One region of the Pseudomonas asgharzadehiana genome, then DNA from elsewhere that is predicted to be linked to it. Evidence: predicted binding sites of a transcription regulator. Region 1 holds the regulator's gene; each other region holds the start of a gene.
What was found. The regulator sigma-54, encoded in region 1, starts transcription at its own class of promoters, with help from an activator protein. The targets are predictions, from matches to a motif close to ANTGGCATNNANNTTGCTNT.

Region 1 (3,273 bases):
GAGGGGGTGGCGTCGACGGGTTTCGGAGAAGCGCTTGAGCAGTGTCTCTTCGTCAGCGTCCAGGTACAGCACATCACAATGAATATGTTTGGCGCGCACTTCCTCAAGCAGTTCCGGGAAGCGCGAGAGATGGCTGGGCAAGTTGCGGGCATCAATCGAAACCGCCACCAGGGGTTGCGCCAACTCGGTGTGGATAAGCGCCCGTTCGGCCAGTTCCGGCAGCAGGCCGGCGGGCAGGTTGTCGATGCAATAGAAGCCGCTGTCCTCAAGAACATTGAGGGCGGTGCTTTTACCCGAGCCTGAGCGGCCGCTGACGATGATCAAACGCATGATTACTGCCCGTTTTGTTCATCCAGGACAACTTGATACAGCGCCGCGTTGCTGCTGGCACTGCGCAGTTTGTCGCGTACCTCCTTGCGGTCGAGCATGCTGGCGATCTGCCGGAGCAGTTCCAGGTGCGCATCGGTGGCGGCTTCCGGGACCAGCAGCACAAATAGCAGGTCAACCGGGGCGCCGTCGATGGCGTCAAAATCGATCGGAGCTTCCAGATGCAGCAGGGCGCTCACGGGGGTGTCACAGCCTTTGAGGCGGCAGTGAGGAATGGCGATGCCGTTGCCAAAACCGGTGGAACCGAGTTTTTCACGGGCAACCAGTGCCTCGAAGACAACTTGCATCTCCAGATCCGGCACTTCGCGGGCGATCAGGTTGGCAATTTGTTCAAGGGCTTTTTTCTTGCTGCCGCCCGGCACGTTCACGAGGGAACGGCCGGGGGTCAGGATGGTTTCAAGTCGGATCATGGGGGGAGAGTTAACGACCTGTACCTTGCATCAGGTGCAGATTCTTTTCCTTATGCTTTATGAGTTGGCGGTCCAGCTTGTCGTAGAGCGAGTCAATCGCCGCGTACATGTCCTCATGCTCAGCATTGGCGACGAGCTTGGCATTCGGTACGTGCAGGGTGGCCTCGATTTTCTGCTTGAGCTTATCGACCTCCATGATGACCTGCACGTTGGTGATCTTGTCAAAATGCCCCGCAAGCTTGTTCAGCTTGCTCTCGGTGTACTCACGCAGGGGCTTGGTGACTTCCAGCTGGTGTCCACTGATGTTGACTTGCATACAGCTTCTCCTTCGTTGCCAGTGCATAAAGCGGCAGGCAAAGACGCCTGCCACTGGAACGCTGTGGCCCGCCCGTCACATCAAACGCTTACGCTCGCTGGAAGGCGCGATCCCAAGGGACTCGCGGTACTTGGCGACGGTTCGACGGGCGACCTGAATGCCTTGTGCCTCCAGTAAACCAGCGATCTTGCTGTCACTCAACGGCTTTTTCTGATTTTCCGCGGCAACCAGTTTTTTGATGATCGCGCGGATCGCCGTGGACGAGCATTCGCCGCCTTCGGAGGTGCTGACATGGCTGGAGAAAAAGTATTTGAGCTCATATATACCCCGTGGGGTATGCATGAATTTTTGCGTCGTCACCCGTGAAATCGTTGATTCGTGCATGCCTACCGCCTCGGCGATGTCATGCAGCACCAGAGGCTTCATCGCCTCGTCGCCGTATTCCAGGAAGCCGCGCTGATGCTCGACGATCTGGGTGGCAACTTTCATCAGGGTTTCGTTACGGCTCTGCAGGCTCTTGATGAACCAGCGGGCTTCCTGCAACTGGTTGCGCATGAAGGTGTTGTCGGCGCTGGTGTCGGCGCGGCGCACAAAACCGGCATATTGCGGGTTGACCCGCAGGCGTGGCACCGACTCCTGGTTCAATTCCACCAGCCAGCGTTCGTTGTCCTTGCGCACAATCACGTCAGGGACCACATATTCGGCTTCGCTGGACTCGATCTGCGAGCCCGGGCGCGGGTTGAGGCTTTGCACCAGTTCGATAACCTGGCGCAGGTCATCTTCCTTGAGCTTCATGCGGCGCATCAACTGGCTGTAGTCGCGGCTGCCCAGCAGGTCGATGTAATCGGTGACCAGGCGCTGGGCTTCAGCCAGCCAAGGTGTCTTGGCGGGCAGCTGGCGCAGTTGCAGCAACAGGCATTCGCTCAGGGAGCGGGCGCCAATGCCCGCAGGCTCGAACTGCTGGATGCGGTGCAGGACGGCTTCGATTTCGTCCAGCTCAATGTCCAGTTCAGGGTCGAAGGCCTCCAGAATCTCCTCGAGCGTCTCGTCCAGATAACCCTGGTTGTTGATGCAATCGATCAGCGTGACGGCGATCAGGCGATCGGTGTCGGACATCGGTGCGAGGTTCAGTTGCCACAACAGATGGCTCTGCAGGCTTTCGCCGGCGGAGGTGCGGGTGGTGAAGTCCCACTCGTCATCATCGTTGCTGGGCAGGCTGCTCGCGCTGGTCTGGTAGACGTCTTCCCAGGCGGTATCCACCGGGAGTTCGTTGGGAATGCGTTCGTTCCAGTCGCCTTCCTCAAGGTTATCCACCGTTGGGGCGGTTTCCTGGTAGGAGGGTTCCTGCACGTCGGAATTGGTTTTTTGCTCGATGTTGTCGGCCAGCGGGTCTGCATTATCGAAGTCGTCGCCTTCTTCCTGGCGTTCGAGCATCGGATTGGACTCCAGGGCCTCCTGGATTTCCTGTTGCAGGTCCAGGGTCGACAATTGGAGCAGGCGGATGGCCTGTTGCAGCTGCGGTGTCATCGTCAGCTGCTGGCCCATTCTCAGGACTAGCGATGGTTTCATGGCAGGGGCTTAACACCTTATTCGCCGGCGCAATGCGCCATCCACGACAGGGCGCGTGAGCGCCAAACATAAGCAAATTATATGCCTGATATCGAGGGCTTTGCCTAGAGCGCGGTAACAATAAAAAAACCGTAGGTTTTTCTTTGGTACGCGCGCTTCGGACAAACGACCTGCCACCCCCTGTTCATACAGGTGGTTTTACAGGCGGAACTCGTGACCCAGGTACACTTCCTTGACCAGTTCGTTGGCCAGGATGGTCGCGGAATCGCCTTCGGCGATCAACTGGCCATCGTTGACGATATACGCGGTTTCGCAGATATCGAGGGTTTCACGCACGTTGTGGTCGGTGATCAATACGCCGATACCCTTGGCCTTGAGGTGATGGATGATCTGCTTGATGTCGCCGACCGAAATCGGGTCGACGCCGGCAAACGGTTCGTCCAGCAGGATGAACTTTGGCGCGGTCGCCAGGGCGCGGGCGATTTCCACGCGACGACGCTCGCCACCGGACAGGCTCATGCCAAGGTTGTCGCGAATGTGGTTGATGTGGAACTCCTGCAGCAGGCTTTCCAGCTCTTGGCGGCGGCCGTC
Region 2 (3,273 bases), 1.2 Mb from region 1:
AGCAAACCGGGCAGGCGGCTGGCGAGCAAGGTCTTGCCGGTGCCCGGTGGCCCGCTGAACAGCAGGTTATGCGCACCCGCCGCTGCGATCAGCAATGCACGCTTGGCGGCGAGCTGGCCCTGCACTTCGCTCAAGTCTGGGTAGGGCTTGTTCAGGTACAGCAAGCCATCGGATTTGTAGGGCTCAATCGGCACCTGCCCATTCAAGTGCGCTACCACCTGCAGGAGGTGATCCACCGCTATCACCTTCAACCCGCAAGCCAGGCAGGCCTCCTCGGCATTCGCCCGCGGCACTATCACGGTGCGCCCGGCCTTGCGCGCCGCCAATGCGGCTGGCAACACACCTTTGACCGCGCGCACTTCACCGGACAGCGCCAATTCGCCCAGGCATTCGACCTCATCGAGCATCAACGCCGGTACCTGCACGCTGGCCGCCAGAATCCCCAAGGCGATGGCCAAATCAAAGCGCCCGCCGTCCTTGGGCAGGTCGGCGGGCGCGAGGTTGAGGGTGATGCGGCGCGAGGGATATTGCAGGGCACTGTTGAGGATGGCGCTGCGCACGCGGTCCTTGCTTTCCTTGACGGCGGTTTCGGGCAGGCCCACCAGGGTCAGGGAAGGCAAGCCATTGGCCATGTGCACTTCTACGGTGACGGCGGGGGCTTCGACGCCGACCTGGGCGCGGCTGTGGACAATGGCGAGGGACATGCTCGTTCCTTGAAATGGGGGGCCGCTTCCTGCGGTTTTTCAAGGGTAGACGAGGTGGGGAAGAGCGAAGCGCGGAGGTTTTACAGAACGTATCCAGAGAAAAAGGTGACGCGCGTGTGGAGGGAGCCAGCCCCCTTCCACACGGGCTGCGTTTATTCAGCGGGTGGTGTTAACCGCGCTTCCAACTCCGCGACTTTCGCTTCCAGGCTCTCCAGCCGCGCACGCGTGCGGGCCAGCACCACCATTTGGCTATCAAACTCTTCTCGGCTTACCAGGTCGAGCTTGCTGAAGCCACTTTGCAGCAAGGCCTTGAACTGGCTTTCGATTTCATTGCGGGGCAGCGGGGTTTCGCCGCTGAACAGGCGAGAGGCATGGCCGCTCAGGGCGTCGAGGAGGTCTTTGGGCGCGAGCATGGGAAATATTCCGGAAAACTGTTGGCGGGCAGTGTATCACGCAGCGTCTATAGTCTTTTTCACGGCCTGCGGCGCACGCTTTTCGCGCATCGCGCCGGACGGCGGCGCACTGTTTTCGTGCGCATTGCGGCCGCCAGACAGCCCTGCGGGTGGGCTTAAGTGGGCAATGGACTGATTTCAGTGGTTTTTACGGAGCTGGCAAGGTTTCTGCTTAGACGATCATGACCCATGCACTGATGCAGTCGCTGTGACGAATGCAGTGCGCCGACGGATCAGGGGTACAGGTTTCGTCACCAGTGGTTAGCTGGCGTCGCAATGGCAACTGCCCTTGCGACGATGCGTTACAAAGCCAGGCACTGCGCTTAGACTTGAGACGGGTTTGTTTTCCTGGGGCAAGTCCACCAATTCGGGAGAGAGTTTTCATGAAGCTAGTCACTGCCATCATCAAGCCGTTCAAGTTGGACGATGTACGCGAGTCACTGTCCGAGATCGGCGTGCAGGGCATTACCGTTACTGAGGTCAAGGGCTTCGGTCGGCAGAAGGGTCACACCGAGCTGTATCGCGGCGCGGAATACGTAGTCGATTTCCTGCCGAAGGTGAAGATCGATGTCGCTATTGACGACAAGGATCTTGACCGGGTTATCGAGGCGATAACCAAGGCCGCCAACACCGGCAAGATCGGTGACGGCAAGATCTTCGTGGTCAATCTGGAACAGGCGATTCGCATCCGTACCGGCGAAACCGATACCGACGCAATCTAAGCCGCCAAACCCCAACGCCCCAGGAGAAAACAATATGACTCTGCGTAAATTCGCAGGGCTCGGAGCCCTGTTGTCCATCGTAATGCCAAGCCTGGCCATGGCGGCAGACGAAGTGGCTGCTCCAGTCCTCAACTCCGGCGACACCGCCTGGATGCTGACCGCCACCGCACTGGTGCTGTTCATGACCATCCCGGGCCTGGCGCTGTTTTACGGCGGCATGGTCCGCTCCAAGAATATTCTGTCGGTGATGATGCAGTGCTTCGCCATCACTGGCCTGATCAGCATCCTGTGGGTCATCTACGGTTACAGCATCGCGTTCGATACCACCGGTATGGAGCAGGGCGTAGTCAACTTCAATTCCTTCTTCGGCGGCATGGGCAAGGCGTTCCTGGCGGGTGTCACTCCGGCCAGCATCACCGGGCCTGCGGCGCTGTTCCCGGAAGCGGTGTTCATCACTTTCCAGATGACCTTCGCCATCATCACCCCGGCGCTGATCGTCGGTGCGTTCGCTGAGCGTATGAAGTTTTCCGCAATGCTGATTTTCATGGGCATCTGGTTCACGCTGGTCTATGCGCCGATCGCGCACATGGTCTGGAGCGGCAACGGTGGCCTGATGTGGGACTGGGGCGTGCTGGACTTCGCCGGCGGCACCGTGGTGCACATCAACGCCGGTGTGGCCGGCCTGGTAGCTTGCCTGGTACTCGGCAAGCGCAAGGGCTTCCCGACCACACCGATGGCCCCGCACAACCTCGGTTACACCCTGATCGGTGCGGCCATGCTGTGGATCGGCTGGTTCGGCTTCAACGCCGGCTCGGCTGTGGCGGCCAACGGCACTGCGGGCATGGCGATGCTGGTGACTCAGATTGCAACTGCCGCTGCGGCGCTGGGCTGGATGTTCGCCGAGTGGATCACTCACGGTAAGCCAAGCGCACTGGGCATCGCCTCGGGTGTGGTGGCTGGCCTGGTCGCGATCACGCCGGCCGCCGGCACCGTGGGCCCGATGGGCGCACTGATCATCGGCCTGGCGGCGGGTGTGGTGTGCTTCTTCTGTGCCACTACTCTCAAGCGCAAGCTGGGCTACGACGATTCCCTGGATGCCTTCGGCGTACACGGCATTGGCGGTATTCTCGGCGCGATCCTTACCGGTGTATTCGCAGCCCCTTCTCTGGGCGGTTTCGGCACCGTGACTGATATCGCGGCTCAAGTCTGGATCCAGTGCAAAGGCGTCGGTTTCACCGTGATCTACACGGCCATCGTCACCTACATCATCCTGAAGGTGCTGGACATGGTCATGGGCCTGCGTGTCAGCGAAGAGGAGGAGGCTGTTGGCCTCGACCTGGCGCAACACAACGAACGCGGCTACAACTTGTAAGTACGCGAAAAAAAGATGCCCGG
Region 3 (3,273 bases), 2.5 Mb from region 1:
TAAAAAAGGCGACGAGGCCTGGACCTACACGCAGTTCAACGCCCCATTCCCGGTGACCGATCGTGATTCCTATATTCATGTCACCACCATCAAAAACGCCGATGGCAGCGTAACCCGCAAGCTTGAGGGCGTGCCGACCTACAAGCCGGACGAAAAAGGTTATGTGCGTGTCGCCCAGGTCGAGGGTTTCTGGAAGCTGGTGCCCAAAGGCGACAACCAGACCGAAGTGACTTACCAGGTCCACACCGAGCCAGGCGGCAGCGTGCCGTCGTGGCTGGCGAACAAATTCGTGGTGGATGCCCCGTTCAACACGTTGAAAGCCTTGAAAGACCACGCTGAAAAATAAGCGCGGTTGATCCGGTGCCTCAGGCCTTGAGCGGAACGTTTAGCGCGCCCTCAAGGTCCAGATACCTGTGAGCCCATACGCGGGCTTTATCGAGGAGGCACCGATGCAAACGTGGCAAATTACCTTCGTTGATGATCACGGCGAGCAGTCCGTGGAGCAGTTCACCTGCGAACAAAAGCCCAGCCTCGAAGACGCTGCGCACATGATTCGCAACAAGCTGGTGCCCGTCGCCGCTGAACTCGACCTCAACGACCTCGAAGGTCGCCAATCCGAGCCGACGGTCAAGATTCTCAAAGACCAGAACAGTATCCAGATCCTCGACATTTCTCCCTCAGCCTGAATATTCCCTTTACGCCTATCAAGCCCCTCTGGTGGAGGTGATAGCTTCGCGCTACTCTGCAAGCGAGATCAGCGAATGAATCGCTAAGGTCTGGTCTTGTCAGCTACATGCTTGTTTTCCAGCGGTGATGTCATGGCCGTTCCCGCGCCGGTAGGTGCGGGCTTCGGGAAGCACGGAAAGTCTATCCATCGGTTTGAGGAGGACGTTTCATGAGCACAGCCTATCAAGAAGACATCAGTACCCACGTTCTGCGCCGCATGAAAGAAGGCGGCTTCGATTTTTCACGTTTCCACCCCATCGAGTTCTACGCCATTTTCCCGGATGAGGAACGGGCGCGCAGGGCGGCGGGTGAGTTTCGCGGCGAGTCGCTGAACGCCCAGGTCAGTGCGCGCGACGATGGCGCCTGGTACCTGGAGCTAAGCAAGGTCATGTTTGCAACCTACGACGGCATAGGAGACTTCGAGCAGGACTTTGAAGCAGTGGTGGAGCCCCTTGGCGGCATCATAGAAGGGTGGGGCGTCAAGCACCCGGTTCGCCCGTTACCCATGTAGTGGGTTGTCACGCGCAACGCCGTGTATCGGCTGACCTCAGGGTCGGCCGATTTTGTTTGTATGACCTGAAACGCCGCGCGACGCCTACCGTACTTTTTGAACCCTAAAAAAAAGCCACCCAACGAGGGTGGCCTAAAGGGAAGAGCGGAGCGCCAAAGGTTATTCAGCAGATGGCGCGATTATCCGCAGGCTTGGCCGGGCAGTGAAATCAACTCTGGCTATGCTGTTGATAGTCAAAGCCTGCATTGCGATGAAGCGCAGGACAACACGCCGGGCATTCTGTGCACCAGGAAGGTGCGACAAGGTGCCTGGATTAATTCAACACACTGATTTTTAAGTGTTTATGCCGATGGCACGGGCCTTGCGATGGTTCTTGCGTCCGAGTGACAAGGAGTACGGCATGATCCGCACTTATTACGATGAGATGTACGATGGGGCGGGGCAGGTGCGCCCGCACTACCGCGAATTCGCCCGCTGGTTGGCCGACACCCCGGCAGAACTCTTGGCCCAGCGTCGCCGCGAAGCCGATTTGCTGTTTCACCGCGCCGGGATCACCTTCACCCTGTACGGGGACGAGCAAGGCACCGAGCGCCTGATCCCCTTCGACACCATCCCGCGCAGTATTCCGGCCAGTGAATGGCGGGTGGTCGAGCGCGGTTGCATCCAGCGGGTCAAGGCGCTGAACATGTTTCTGGCCGACCTGTACCACGAGCAACGCATCATCAAGGCCGGCATCATTCCCGCCGAACAGGTGCTGGCCAACGAGCAATATCAATTGGCGATGCAGGGGCTGGATCTGCACCGTGATCTGTATTCCCACATCTCCGGGGTCGATCTCGTACGTGATGGCGATGGCACTTACTACGTGCTGGAGGACAACCTGCGTACACCCAGCGGTGTCAGCTACATGCTCGAAGACCGCAAGATGATGATGCGCCTGTTCCCCGAACTGTTCGCGGCCCAGCGCATCGCGCCCATCGACCATTACCCCAACCTGCTGCTCGATACCCTGAAAAGCTCCAGCCCCCTGGATAACCCCAGCGTGGTGGTACTGACGCCGGGGCGGTTCAACAGCGCCTTTTTTGAGCATGCGTTCCTCGCTCGGGAAATGGGTGTGGAACTGGTGGAAGGGGCTGACTTGTTCGTACGTGATGACCGCGTATTTATGCGCACCACCGACGGCCCCAAGGCGGTGGACGTGATCTACCGTCGCCTCGACGACGCGTTTCTCGACCCGCTGGCGTTCAATCCGCACTCCATGCTCGGCGTACCCGGCCTGCTCGCCGCCTATCGTTCAGGCAACGTGGTGCTGGCCAATGCCATCGGCACCGGGGTGGCGGATGACAAGTCGGTGTATCCCTTCGTCACCGAGATGATCCGTTTTTACCTGGATGAAGAACCGATCCTGAAGAACGTGCCGACCTTCCAGTGCCGCAAACCTGATGAACTGTCCCACGTGCTGGCCAACCTGCCGGACTTGGTGGTCAAGGAAACCCAAGGCTCCGGCGGCTACGGCATGCTGGTGGGGCCCGCGTCCACCGCGGCCGAGATCGAAGCCTTCCGTGCGCGTATCAAGGCCAAGCCCCACGCCTATATCGCTCAACCGACCCTATGCCTGTCCACCTGCCCGACCTTTGTCGAAAACGGTATCGCCCCACGGCACATCGACCTGCGCCCGTTTGTGTTGTCCGGCAAGGAAACCCGTGTAGTCCCCGGCGGCTTGACCCGTGTGGCGCTGCGCGAAGGTTCGCTGGTGGTCAACTCGTCCCAGGGCGGCGGCACCAAAGACACCTGGGTGGTGGAGGATTGATGCCATGTTGAGCAGAACTGCCTCGGATTTATATTGGATGTCGCGCTACCTTGAGCGCGCCGAAAACCTCGCGCGCATGCTCGATGTCAGTTATTCGTTGTCGCTGATGCCCCAGGACGGGCGCGGCGATGGCCTGCATGAACTGGCCATGCCGTTATTGATCACCGGCACCCTGGAGGATTACCGCGAGCGCCACGGTGAATTGCATGCCGAAAACCTGCTGCAC

Region 2: glnK (P-II family nitrogen regulator) is a predicted target of sigma-54. The motif match lies at 1,312-1,331, and genes of this name have one in related genera.
Region 3: KSS96_RS21565 (circularly permuted type 2 ATP-grasp protein) is a predicted target of sigma-54. The motif match lies at 1,586-1,605, and genes of this name have one in related genera.

The regions. Positions count from the first base shown of each region.
Region 1 is NZ_CP077079.1:1,158,428-1,161,700, forward strand. It holds gene rapZ (RNase adapter RapZ) at 1-330, opposite strand, end outside; gene ptsN (PTS IIA-like nitrogen regulatory protein PtsN) at 333-797, opposite strand; gene hpf (ribosome hibernation-promoting factor, HPF/YfiA family) at 808-1,113, opposite strand; gene KSS96_RS05220 (RNA polymerase factor sigma-54) at 1,189-2,682, opposite strand; gene lptB (LPS export ABC transporter ATP-binding protein) at 2,881-3,273, opposite strand, start outside.
Region 2 is NZ_CP077079.1:6,096,346-6,099,618, reverse strand. It holds gene KSS96_RS27855 (YifB family Mg chelatase-like AAA ATPase) at 1-704, opposite strand, end outside; gene KSS96_RS27850 (accessory factor UbiK family protein) at 857-1,117, opposite strand; gene glnK (P-II family nitrogen regulator) at 1,540-1,878, shown strand; gene KSS96_RS27840 (ammonium transporter) at 1,913-3,250, shown strand.
Region 3 is NZ_CP077079.1:4,781,267-4,784,539, reverse strand. It holds gene KSS96_RS21580 (START domain-containing protein) at 1-346, shown strand, start outside; gene KSS96_RS21575 (hypothetical protein) at 450-686, shown strand; gene KSS96_RS21570 (ribonuclease E inhibitor RraB) at 896-1,237, shown strand; gene KSS96_RS21565 (circularly permuted type 2 ATP-grasp protein) at 1,638-3,047, shown strand; gene KSS96_RS21560 (alpha-E domain-containing protein) at 3,052-3,273, shown strand, end outside.